Regions from separate parts of the Marinobacter sp. M1C genome, predicted to be linked through region 1. Evidence: predicted binding sites of a transcription regulator. Region 1 holds the regulator's gene; each other region holds the start of a gene.

Evidence for each region. The regulator FliA, encoded in region 1, starts transcription of late flagellar genes. The targets are predictions, from matches to a motif close to CTAAAGTTTNNNNNNNNNNNGCCGNTAA.
Region 2: the regulator FliA is predicted to act here: its motif matches at 1,740-1,767, upstream of MIH19_RS21855 (methyl-accepting chemotaxis protein).
Region 3: the regulator FliA is predicted to act here: its motif matches at 2,472-2,499, upstream of MIH19_RS16665 (methyl-accepting chemotaxis protein).

Annotation. Positions count from the first base shown of each region.
Region 1 covers NZ_CP092289.1:1,272,221-1,276,480, reverse strand. Annotated here, with positions in the region: gene MIH19_RS06225 (protein phosphatase CheZ) at 11-796, opposite strand; gene cheY (chemotaxis response regulator CheY) at 817-1,200, opposite strand; gene MIH19_RS06215 (RNA polymerase sigma factor FliA) at 1,278-2,018, opposite strand; gene MIH19_RS06210 (MinD/ParA family protein) at 2,046-2,858, opposite strand; gene flhF (flagellar biosynthesis protein FlhF) at 2,969-4,260, opposite strand, start outside.
Region 2 covers NZ_CP092289.1:4,624,891-4,629,150, forward strand. Annotated here, with positions in the region: gene MIH19_RS21855 (methyl-accepting chemotaxis protein) at 1-1,669, opposite strand, end outside; partial or broken gene MIH19_RS21860 (IS66 family transposase) at 2,131-2,315, opposite strand; gene MIH19_RS21865 (hypothetical protein) at 2,542-3,027, opposite strand; gene MIH19_RS21870 (amidase) at 3,027-4,260, opposite strand, start outside.
Region 3 covers NZ_CP092289.1:3,544,021-3,548,280, forward strand. Annotated here, with positions in the region: gene MIH19_RS16660 (SDR family NAD(P)-dependent oxidoreductase) at 1-371, shown strand, start outside; gene MIH19_RS16665 (methyl-accepting chemotaxis protein) at 488-2,368, opposite strand; gene MIH19_RS16670 (NAD(P)/FAD-dependent oxidoreductase) at 2,862-4,232, shown strand; gene MIH19_RS16675 (DMT family transporter) at 4,229-4,260, shown strand, end outside.

The DNA.
Region 1 (4,260 bases):
TCCTCATTGCTCAGAAACCAAGACTGGACAACAGGTCATCCACGTCAACCTGACCAGACAACACGTCTTTGCGTTGTTCTGGCATTATTTGCGGACCCACACCCTGCTCAGCCGAAGGCTGATTGTCCTCCATCTGGTGCACGGTACCGGTCAACTGGTCTACGTGGCCGGCCATCACCACCAGGCTTACCAGGTTTTCTTCCACTTCACGCACAAGGGTGATGACATTTTGAATCACCTGACCTGTCAGATCTTGATAATCCTGAGCCAGCAAAATTTCTGAGAGGTTACCGTACAGTTTGCCGGCGTCAGTACTCAACGCCGCCAAAAACTGATCCATGCGGGCGTGCAACTCGCGGAATTCGGTCGGTGCCATCTCCCGCCGCCGCAGGCGCTGCCACTGCTGATGCAGATCTTGGGCTTCGCTTTGCAAATGACGGGTAACTGGCATGCTTTCTTCAACCAGATCCATGGTCCGATTCGCCGCTTGGCCAGTCATTTTCACTACGTATTCCAGGCGATCGGAGGCATCGGTCATTTTTGACAGAGCTTCTTTCTGTTCGGGGTTGCGCGGATCAATCTGAAAATTACGCATGGCTTCGTGCAGGCTGCGGGTTAGCCGCCCTACTTCGTGATACAGACCTTGATTTCGCACTTCTGCAAGATCGCTGATCATCGCCATAGCGCGGGGATAGTCGCCCGCGCGCACGCTGTCAACCAGCTGTTCGGACTGTTGCTTTAATTTTTCCGTCAGCTCTGGATCCAGGGCATGGCGCTCGCCTGTTGACTTGTTCATGGCTTGTATCCACTCCCCGGTTACTGAATTCGCTCAAAGATTTTTTCGATTTTTTCTTTGAGAACAGCGGCAGTGAACGGCTTTATAATGTAGCCGTTCACACCGGCCTGCGCCGCAGCGACAATCTGGTCGCGCTTGGCTTCAGCCGTCACCATCAGGATCGGCAGGGCTTTAAGCTGATCGTCGGCGCGAACATTTTTGAGCAGGTCAAAACCGGACATGCCAGGCATGTTCCAGTCGGTCACCAGGAAGTCGTACTTGCCGGTTTTCAGCATCGGCATTGCCGTGTTGCCATCGTCGGCTTCGTCGGTGTTGGTGAAGCCCAAGTCACGCAGCAGGTTTTTAATAATACGCCGCATCGTGGAAAAGTCGTCCACAATGAGAATTTTCATATTTTTGTCCAAGAGGACCTCCAATCGGTGGAATCTAGTCGAATCTCGTTGCGTCACTGCCTGCAACCCACGGGTTGCAAACGCTAGAATTATGTAGGGTCCGTTTTCCAGTCGGCTAACCGGCTGCGTAGGCGCAAGGCAGCCTGGCTGTGAATCTGGCTGACCCGGCTTTCGCTGACGTCCAGCACAGCGCCGATTTCCCTCAGGTTCAATTCTTCCCGGTAATACAGGCTTAGCACCAGTTTTTCACGTTCTGGCAGGGTTTCAATAGCCGCCGCCAAACTGTTACGGAAGGCGGACTCTGACACCCCGTGTAACGGGTTATCATCCGTCTCTGATTGTTCTATCGGCGGCTCGCCGGATTCATTGAGCTCATCGAGACTAAAAAGCCGACCACTGTTAGAGTCGGCCAAGGAGCTGTGGTACTCCGGCAGCGTCATATCCAGCTCAGCAGCCACTTCGACATCGTGGGCTTCGCGGCCTTCTCGGCCCTCTACAGCTTTGATGGCCTTGGAAATGCGCCGGGAGTTTCTGTGCACCGAACGCGGCACCCAGTCGCCTTTGCGGATTTCGTCCACCATAGCGCCGCGAATACGAATACCCGCGTAAGTTTCAAAGGTAGCACCTTTGCCCGTTGAATAACGTTGCGACGCCTCAAGCAAGCCGATCATACCGGCCTGCATCAGGTCTTCAAGTTGCACGCTAGAGGGCAATCGCGCCAGCAGATGAAGGGCAATCTTCTTGACCAGGGACGCGTGCTCTTCAATCAGCCGGGAAGCGTCTGAAGCACCCGACCGTTGATAGACTCCAAGATCTTTCGCCAATGTCATAAATCCGCTTTTTGTACGGGATGTGTTTTAAACTTCGATGAGCCGCTCTATAAAGAATTCGAGGTGACCCCGCGGCGATGATGGCAGCGGCCAACTGTCCACTTTTTCAGCAAGGGCCCTGATGGCCAGCGAGGCTTTTGCTTGCGGGTAAGCTTCCAACACCGCTTGCTGGCGCCGCACCGCTTTTTTGACGGCCTCGTCAAAGGGCACCATGCCTACATATTGTAACGCTACATCCAGAAAACGCTCGGTAACCCGGGTCAGTTTTTCATACAAAAGCCGGCCTTCTTGTTCTGTGTGCACCTGATTGGCCAGAATCCGGAAGCGGCTGGTGTCGTAATCGCGGTTCATCAACTTGATCAGGGCGTAGGCATCGGTAATCGAAGTAGGCTCGTCGCACACCACCAGCAGCAGTTCCTGGGATGCCCGCAAAAAACTGACCACCGATTCGGAAATGCCGGCGGCGGTATCCACAATCAGCACGTCAATCTGGTCGGCAAGGTCACTGAAAGCGTGAATCAAACCGGCGTGCTCCATAGCACTGAGCTGGGTCATGCGCTGGGTGCCTGATGAGGCCGGCACAATCTTGATACCGCCGGGACCATCTACCAGCACGTCACGCAAGTCGCAGTCACCATTGAGTACGTCTTGCAGATTGCGCTTGGTTTTCAGGCCTAACAGCACATCGATATTGGCAAGCCCCAGGTCGGCGTCCAACAGCACCACCCGACGGCCTTTTTGCGCCAGAGCAATGCCCAGGTTGACCGACACATTACTTTTGCCAACACCACCTTTACCGCCCGTGACCGCAATTACCTGAACCGGATGTGCTCTACTCATACTGATGATGGCCTCTTGCCATGTTTAACCGGGAACGGATGTTACCGCTGCCCCAATGTTCCTTACTGCCCGACTGCCCGCTTGCTGTGATGCTTTTACAACCGGCGCTTTCAGGAACCGGTGGCAACAGCCTGCTTCTGCCGCAAATCCTTCATTCGTTCTACACCGAGTTGCACCAGCGCAAGCGCTTTCGCCGGGTGCAAGTCTTGGGGTATTTTCTGGCCGTCGGTGTACCATGCCATCGGCAGGCTGGTTTCCATAACAAATCCCAACGCTTCGCCCAGAGTCAGAGCCTCGTCGATCTTGGTAATCACACAGCCGGCAAGGTTTGCCATCTTATAGCAATGCCATACGGATTTCATAATACGCGGCTGACTGGTGGCAGACACCACCAAATGTGTACGGATTTTATGATGGCTGCGGGCCAGCTCGGCCAACTGCTCCTGATAACCCCGATCGGTGCTGGTCAGCCCGGCGGTATCGATCAATACCAGATGACGGTCAGACAACTCATCCAGAATTTCATCCAGCGGATGGCTTTCATCAACCACCCGTACCGGCACGTTAAGAATACGGCCAAACACAAACAATTGCTCGTGCGCTGCAACCCGATAACGATCGGTGGTAATCAACGCCAGGGAGTCAGCGCCGTGGCGAAGCACGTAGCGTGCCGCCAATTTGCCGATGGTGGTGGTTTTGCCCGCTCCGGTAGGTCCCACAAGGGCAAACACACCGCCTTCATCCAGCCATTCCTGGCGCGGGGTACGGACACCGTTAACCAGCATTTTCAGAGACTGCTTCCAGCCATCCTCCAGGCGCCCGGACTGGTGACGGCGAGCGAGATTGTCAGACAGTTCGCGGCTTAGGCCGAACTCACCCAGACGTTCTGCCAGGCGCTGCTGAAGAGCCGTAACATTGGCGCCAACACTGGCGTCTTTTAAGGCGGCAGGCGCGGCCTGACCGCTCATCAGCTCGCGCAGACTGCTTATTTCAGAACGCATGGCCGCCAGCTCCCCGGCATAACCCGCAGGCTGACCGCTTTGCGCTGCCGCGTTTTGGCTACGCCCGTCAGCGCCGGCCGGCAAGGTTATGCCGCCCTCTGCAAACGGATCTGTGCTGGTCATGTCGGCAAAGCCATTGACGGTCTCAGCAATGGAACCGTAACCGGCCTGGCTGTCGGCACGCTGATCGCGCACGCCGCGGATGCGATCACGGGAGCGGCCAAGCTCGTCTTCCAGGTGGCGCTGCTGGTCTGCCTGCAGCTCTGCCAGATGGGTGCCGCTCGTAGCTGCCACCGCTTTGTCACCTAAGCGTTGGCGCGCCATGTTTTCGTCGTAATCGAGGGCCGTCACAATTTCAATGCCGCCATCTACCCGGCGGTTGGAAAGTATCATCGCATCCG
Region 2 (4,260 bases), 1.4 Mb from region 1:
CCACCCGGTTCAAAGCGTCCATAGCGTCCTGAGCTTTCTCCATGCTGACATTGGATACAGCCTTGGACGCGTTCATCCCAGCGACGGCATCATTAGCCCCCTTTTGCAGGCGCTCAATCATGCTGTTTATCTCTTTGGTGCTAGTCTGGGTTCTTTGAGCCAGGTTTCGCACCTCGTCCGCTACCACGGCAAATCCGCGGCCGGCGTCGCCCGCACGAGCCGCCTCTATTGCGGCGTTCAGTGCCAGCAAATTGGTTTGTTCTGCAATTCCCTGAATGACTTCAAGCACCGAGGTAATCGAGGTTACATCTTTGCCCAAATTGTTGATGACTTCGGCTGCAGCATTCACTTCTTGCGCCAGTTTTCGCACCGCATCCCTGGATTGGCCGACGGTTTCCAATGAAGCCCGGCTTTCCTTATCAGCCGTATTGGCCGCATCGGCTGTTTGCTGAGCATTCTGGGCGATTTCACCCGCGGCTGCAGACATTTCGTTGATGGCAGCTGCCACCATATCCACTTCGGCTTGCTGGCCTTCAACGCTCAACCGGCTTGCGCTGGCGGTCTTTTTCAATGCGACCACATTCGTTGCGAGGTCATCACTACCACTTAGAACATCGTGCACTACCACTTGAATATTTTCGATAAAGCTATTGAAGCTGCCCGCGAGTTCTCCGAATTCATCCTTGGCACTGGCATCCAGGCGCTGGGTTAAATCGGCCTCACCAGAACTGATGTCTGCCATTGCAGAGTTCAAACGCCGCACTGGGGCCATCAGTATTTTGATACACACGTGTAAAATGAACAGCGATACCAGTAGGCCGACGAGCGCGAGGATTATCCCGGTCATACGGGCACTTAGCATGGGAGCGTTGATTTTGTCGACGTTCACAAAAGTGCCCAAATACCAGTCAACGCCCCGCGCTTCTTTAATCGGGTGAAAAGCGACGCGCCACGCCACATCGCCTGATTCATAGAATTGACGATGCCCATCAAACTTGGGGGACACCCCAATCAGGCTTTTGATATTTTGCCCAATCAACTGACTGTCGGGATGGAACAGAACAACACCTGACGCGTTAACCAGGCCCGCATAGCCAGTCTTTGCCAGCGTTATGGTTTCAAGCATTTTACTGATAGCACTCAAGCTTATATCTGCGCCTGCCACACCACCGTTACTTCCACCGCTAACAGGAGCCAAAGCGGTAATGATGGTTTCGGTGCTCGTCGCGTCGCGATATGGCTCGGTAAACGAAGCCTTACCTTCCGCCATGCCTTTTTTGTACCAAGGGCGACCGCGGGGATCGAAGCCAGCCGGGAGTGTTGCTTGCGCAGCCGTTGACTCCATCAGCATGCGACCCTCTTTATTACCGATATACACATTGAAGAAACCACCAGCGGTCGAAACAGTTTGTAAAATGTTACGCCTCTGCTCATCACTCGGTGCGTTTCCAAGGCTTTCGGCCGCCGCCTCAATCATCACTAACCGAGTATTAAGCCACTCAGCGATACTGGACGTGTTCTGCACCACTGCGTCCGCAATCAGTGCGTCGATGTAGGTACTTGTTGTGCTCTTCAGCCGCATGTCGCCAACCATCGTAATAGCGCCCATAACAAGCACCAATAGTATGCCAAAGGTGACCAAGAGCTTTTGCCCGAAAGTTAGTTGCACAGTATGTCCTCGTCTTTTTGGAGGCGGCTTTTAAAAATAGGTACGTATAAAAATAAGTACGTAGAGTTTACTATCGGCTGGCATTGCGAAGTCTTGAGTAAATTCTTCGACTGATTAAAGACGAGCCATAGCAACAAAAAAGCCCCCTGATCCATGAAGGATTGCAGGGAGCTTTTTTGTTCAAGCCTTGAAGTACTCGAACGATTGGTGTCACCCTGTAGTGGTAAACTGAATTTGGTCACAACTTAAGAGACAAGTTGATATCTTGCCTCAGTTGCAGCGGGCGTACGCCTGCCACTAAAAGTATGAGGCCTGATTACGGTTGATCGTTGGTAACGATCCCAACCTTCGACCCCACTCGCAATTGACTCAGCGCCTACATGTTTACCTGATCTTGCAGTTGATTGATTCGCCGGCAGATGACCCTGTTCATTTCCAGCAACTGGTCGATCGTCATGTCTTCAATGCTCATGGCTTACAGACTCCGGCTGGCTTGTCTGTCGGGATGGCGCGGATCCACCAGGGATCTCAGCGACTTGTCCGCGAACCGCAATTTCCAGAGCTTTGGCGGTAAGTCAGCCACCTGGCTGGCCGGGTGTTGGCTGATGCTTTGCAGCACGTCCACCAGGTAGGTGCACGGATTCAGGTCGTACAGTTGAAACTGGCATAGCCGATGTCCTCCTGCTTGCAAAATTGCATGACTGATAAACCGCTGTCACGCTGCTTATCAACCAAGGACTGCCTCATCGGGATGGCAGGACGTCTTGGAATGAACGCTCACAGGCAACATGGTAAGCCAGCAGGTGCAGGAATGGTCTTCAACTCACGATTTTTATTCAGGGAACCGTAGACCGCCTGTTACGTATCCGGCTTTAACAGGTTTCCGTTGTTACCTTGGGCACAAGGGCTCGTCGATACTGCCGCTGACTGACGAGAAACAGGGCGGCGCTGACAACCAGCGAAGCGATCAAAGAGGCTGTAAAGGTCATCATGGGTGGCAGTTTACCCGCCGTCATAGCAAGCACAACAGTGAACGCCACGAGGCTCAGCATGCCCTTTTGGGCGATGGTGACGGTTGCCAGGCCAAGACTAACCAACGCACTGAGGCGGCCCGCCGTCATGACAAAACAGATGCTGAAAAACAATGTCGCTACAAGCGCGTGCAGCGTCGATAACGCCGCCGACTGGATAAACTCAACCGAGCGCTCCTGCAGCATGAAAAAGTAACCGGGGCCTAATATGATTGGCGTTCCTGCAATGATTCCACCCAGTCTTGGCCCCAGCTTATTTACGGCCAGAGAGACCCCGATCACCACCGATGCGGTGGCAATCAGTTTTATCACAATGACCCCAAGCATTAGTATTTCAGTGCCTTTTCCATCGCTTGCGCCGTTCCCAGTAATGCACTATCAGTGCCATTACGACCAACCAGCATCAGACCACTTGGCAAATCACCGGAGCGATGGTTAGGTAGCGTGATGGCGCACAGGTCCAGCAGATTAGCCACCGTTGGGTTGCGCAGAATCAGCAGGTTCAGGTGTGCATAATCTTCGTCAGTTTCGAGTTCGCTCAGTAGCGGCGGCTCAATAGCAACCGTGGGCGCAAGTAGTCCGTCGTAGGAAGCCAACCATTCATCGGCCTGCTTTTTGCGCACAGCGCGACGATGCAACAGCTCTAGATAATCTGCGGCACTGATGCCCGCCCCCCTTTCAATACGTGTGCGTACACGGGGGTCATATTCATCGCCATGCTGCTGCAACCAGTCGCGATGAATATGGTAACTTTCCGCTGCGGTAAAGCCGCCGCCTTCGAGCAGTTCGGGCAGCGCGTCCAACACGGGGGCTGGCGCTTCTACAATATAAGCACCGCAGTCGCGCAACCGCTGAAGGCTGCGAGAAAAGGCTTCAGAAATCGCCGGAGACACATCATCCAGCATGTAATTGGTCGGTACGACAAAGCGACGACCACGTAAGTCCACAGGCGCGCCCGCTTGCCAACGCTGACCAGCAAGAACCGCATCAATACGCGCGCAACACTCAACGCTGCGGGCAATCGGGCCAATGCTGTCCAGGCTGTCGGAGAGTGGAAATGAACCTTCACGAGGGATTCTTTGCTGGGAAGGCTTAAACCCAACCAGGCCACAAAAAGCCGCCGGAATTCGCACTGATCCACCGGTGTCGCTACCAATAGCTGCCACAGCCATACCGTGGGCCACCGCTGCAGCCGCTCCGGATGATGATCCACCGGATATCCGCCCCGGTGCCAGCGGGTTTGCCGGCGAACCATAGTGGGGATTGAGCCCGAGCCCTGAGTAGGCGAACTCCGTCATGTTGGTGTGGCCGGTAATAACTGCACCAGCCCGGCGCAGGCGGGAAACAATCAGCGCATCGCTCTGTGCCGGCTGATTCCACCACTTGGACCCCGAGTGAGTGACTTCATCAGCCACATCAAACAGAACCTTGAGCGCTATCGGCAGCCCGGCGAGTTCACCCAGAGGAACCTTGCCCTTCTGGAGTGCGTCGATGGCTGCCGCTTCGGCTTTTGCCGTTCGGTCAAAGCGGGCCGTATAGACCAGATTGGCGGGGTCATCA
Region 3 (4,260 bases), 2.3 Mb from region 1:
TCATTAATATCGCGTCTATCGCGGGTAAGGTCGGCTTTCCGAATCTGTCCCATTATTCCGCCTCGAAATTCGCAGTCATTGGTTTTACCAACGCTGTTGCCAAGGAAGTCGCAGCTGAAGGCGTGACTGTTAACGCATTATGCCCTGGCATTGTCGGAACTGGCATGTGGCGCGGGCCAGATGGCTTGTCAGCGGCCTGGGCCCAAGACGGCGAATCGGAAGAAGAGTCGTGGGAGCGTCACCAAAAAACACTGCTCCCACAGGGCGAAGCCCAAACGCCAGAAGACATGGGACAACTTGCGGTGTATTTAGCCAGCGCCGCCCACGTTACCGGTCAGGCCATTGCGGTGGATGGCGGATTTTCGCTGTAACGGAAAAACGCTTCCAGAATCACTCTATCTGAACACTCGCAAAACTGGCTTTTCACCCAATCACAAAACATCAAAAACGAAACCAGTTGGGCCCCTCTGCACCGGACCCCAACTGGCTAGACATTGAAGCGCCGCGTACTTTCGGCAATCACGTTGGCATGCTCGGCCAAACGTTGATTTTGCCTGCCAAGTTCAGCACCAATGGCGTGTGTTTCGACACTTTGACCGCGAATTTCTTCCATTTTTTGCGCAATGTCGTCTGTAGTAACGGAAATTTCCTCAACGGCGACAACAACCTGATCCATTTCCGAGTTCAAGGTAACAATCGACTGAGCCACTCCTCCCATAGCATCTGCAATCTGCGACGCATGGTGCTCGCCTTCTTTCGCGATTTTTAGCCCGTTATTAGCCAGCGTGTCCATACTAGTGGTTTGCATGTTGAGCTCGTCAATAATGCCGACAATGTTGGTGGTGGCAGCAACGGTTTTTTGCGCCAGGGTACGAACCTCGTCAGCCACCACTGAAAAACCACGCCCAGCATCACCCGCCCGCGCCGCTTCAATCGCAGCGTTTAACGCCAGCAGATTGGTTTGGTCAGCCAGACTGTTGATAACGCCAATAATGCCCGTGACTTTGGCGCTGGCCTGGGTAAGCAGTTTGACATGGCCATGGGTATCTTGAATCACGCCTGACAACAGGCGCACTGAGGTCACGCTGTCTTCAACCACCCGGGCCCCGGATTGCGCAGACTCGTTGGCGGCTTGGGTAGCAACACCGACCTGAGAGGTGCGTTCGGCCACGTCGTTCAGGGTGACGGATATTTGCTGACTGGCCGTGGCCGCCAAAATAGTTTGTGATTCAACTATTTCGTTGTTTTGCGTCAGTCGAACCATGGTTTTTTCAAGCTCGTGATGAACCTCGATCAGATCCCGCGTGCCTGCGATGGACTCTTTCATCAGCACGCCGATGTTGTCGATCATCTGATTCGTTGCTTTGCCCAGAGTGTTGAATTCGTCGTTTGGGTTATTGCCGAGTGACAGTTTCTTGGTTAAGTCGCCCTCTGACACCCGTGACAACAATTCAACCACCCGGTTGAGCTGGCTAACCAGAGCCCGCGAGGTAAGAAATAGCACCAGGACCAAAAAAGGCGCAAACAGTAAAATAGAACCAATGCTGACCATTTTGGCCGACACTTTGGCGTTTTCAGCGCTTAGCAGGGTGCGCGCAATAAGACCGGATTGCAGAGCCTCATTTTGCGTTATAACTTGCTGTTGAAGGTTGTCGCCAGCTTTTTCCGCGCTGTTTGAAGTGATGGCAATTTGCTGCAGAAGCACATCAGTCCGATCAAATACAGTACGGTACAGACTCGTAACTTCCCCAATCACGATGCTTTTCCAATCGTGCTTTTCAATAATATTTTCCAGCACCTCAATGGCTCGGTTTGAAACTTCCGACAGTGCGGGATCACGAGTATTAATGTACTTACTCGATGTGCTCTCGACTTCACTAACAGCCTCATCAATCAGGCTGAATGACAGTGACTGCAGTTCTGTCATAACAACAGCGAGTTCCTGGCGAATCCCGGTGGCGTCAGACAAGCCGAGTACGCTCATCTGCCGCAGCCATTCCCGACGCAGCGTTACATAACGCTCGGCTTCCGTATAGATGGATTCCGCAAAGCGGATAGTGCCTGGGTCGTTCAGCTGACTTGCCTGGCGTTGCAGTGCTTTGGCGTCTGATGTCAGCTCATTCAGCTTCGCCAGCGGCTCGCTCTGGTCGTCCCCGGAGAGCGTGTTGAGTTGTTTTTCAACCGCGTTCAATTTAGTAACAAGATTACTCGCGCTGGTTTCATAGCGTGATATCTGATAGACAGACTCATAAGAGGATGAAACAGCCTCTAATCCCCAGAAAATGGCCCCGGCGATAATGGTCAAGCCAGTCAGTGTTACGACGATGAGCATCCGGAACTTCTGGCGCCAGGACAAGTTGAACTTCACAGTGGAATCTCCAATGTTGTTATGGTTGTGGCGTATACAGGCAGGACATTTAACCTAGAGATCCAGCTCGGGTCAATACGGAAATGCCTGTTCTGTCAGCAACGTATCGGCATCGTGAAAGATAACTTTAGCTTCTCAGGCTTAAACGGCCACCCAACAAAAACGCCGAGGCTCTAAATGTGCTAAGGTGCCCCCCTGACGTGCGAGTTACCAAGCATTTTTCTTATGCCTTAGCCATCCGAGCGCTTCCCTCCGGCGTTTTCTCGACATCTCGCACTCAGATCAGTGGTCTGCCCACTCCTGACCCTCTGTCGCCTCCGACAGTTGCTGTCTACATCCTATTCCGCCATCGGTTAATCCGAATTTGGTGTGTCTCATTGCGAAACCTCGCGGATCGATCGTTACCGGTCAAAGCTGAGCCCTTTTTCGCTTCCAGTTGTCGCCCTGGCCGCTCTTGCCTGTGCTCGATACAACGTTCTAAACAGGAATTATTATGAGTTTTAAAATTGCCATTCTAGGTGCAGGCCCAAGCGGCTTGGCCCAATTACGTGCTTTTGAAGCCGCCCGCGACGCCGGTGCAGATATCCCCGAAATCGTATGCTACGAAAAACAGAGCGACTGGGGCGGTCTTTGGAACTACACCTGGCGCACCGGCCTGGACGCCTATGGCGAGCCCGTGCACAGCAGCATGTACCGCTATTTATGGTCAAACGGTCCCAAGGAATGTCTGGAGTTCGCGGATTACAGTTTCGAAGAACATTTCGGTCGTCCTATCCCGTCTTACCCGCCCCGCGCCGTGCTGCGCGACTACATTATGGGCCGTGTGGCCAAGAGCAATGTACGACAGTACATCCGCTTTAACACCGCGGTGCACTGGGTTGACCACAACGAAGCCACCGGCAAGTTCGCGGTTACGGTGCGGGACTTAAAGCAAGACGAACTGAGCACCGACGAGTTCGACCATGTCATCGTTGCTACCGGGCACTTTTCGACCCCTAATGTGCCCTATTTTGAAGGTCTGGAGCAGTTTCCCGGCCGTGTGCTGCACGCCCACGATTTCCGCGACGCTTGCGAGTTCAAAGGTAAAGATCTTTTGCTGATCGGCAGCAGCTATTCCGCAGAAGACATAGGCACGCAGTGCCACAAGTACGGCGCCAAATCGGTCACCTTCAGCTATCGCTCACAGCCCATGGGCTTCGAGTGGCCGGAGTCTTTCACCGAAGTGCCGTTGCTCACCGAAGTGATCGGCAAAACGGCCCATTTCAAGGATGGCACCAGCAAAAAAGTCGACGCGATCATTCTGTGTACCGGATACCAGCATCACTTCCCTTTCCTACCCAACGAACTGACGCTGACCACGCGCAACCGGATGTACCCGGAAGGTTTGTACAAGGGGATCGTTTCCTTAGCCAACCCGAAGCTTATATTCCTTGGCATGCAGGACCAGTACTACACCTTTAACATGTTCGACGCCCAGGCCTGGTATGCCCGTGATGTGATGCTCGGCCGCATAACACTGCCGGCAAGCGACGCCATGGCCGCTGATAGCCGTGAATGGGTCGCCCGCGAGCTGAAGCTCGCCAATCCCGTCGACGAGATCGATTTTCAGGCCGCCTACATACAGGATCTGCTTGAACCTACCGACTACCCGGCGTTCGATGTAACCGCCGTTGCCCATATTTTCAAGCAGTGGGAACACGACAAGGAGGCGGACATTCTTGGATACCGCAATAAGAGCTACCGCTCCACGCTGACGGGTACCCTGGCACCGGTGCACCATACGCCCTGGATGGATGCGATGGACGATTCTCTGGAAGCCTTCCTCAAGGTGAAGCAAGCCCAGCCAGAAAAGGAGACTGTATGAATCAACCAAGCCTGAGCCAGGCTCGGTC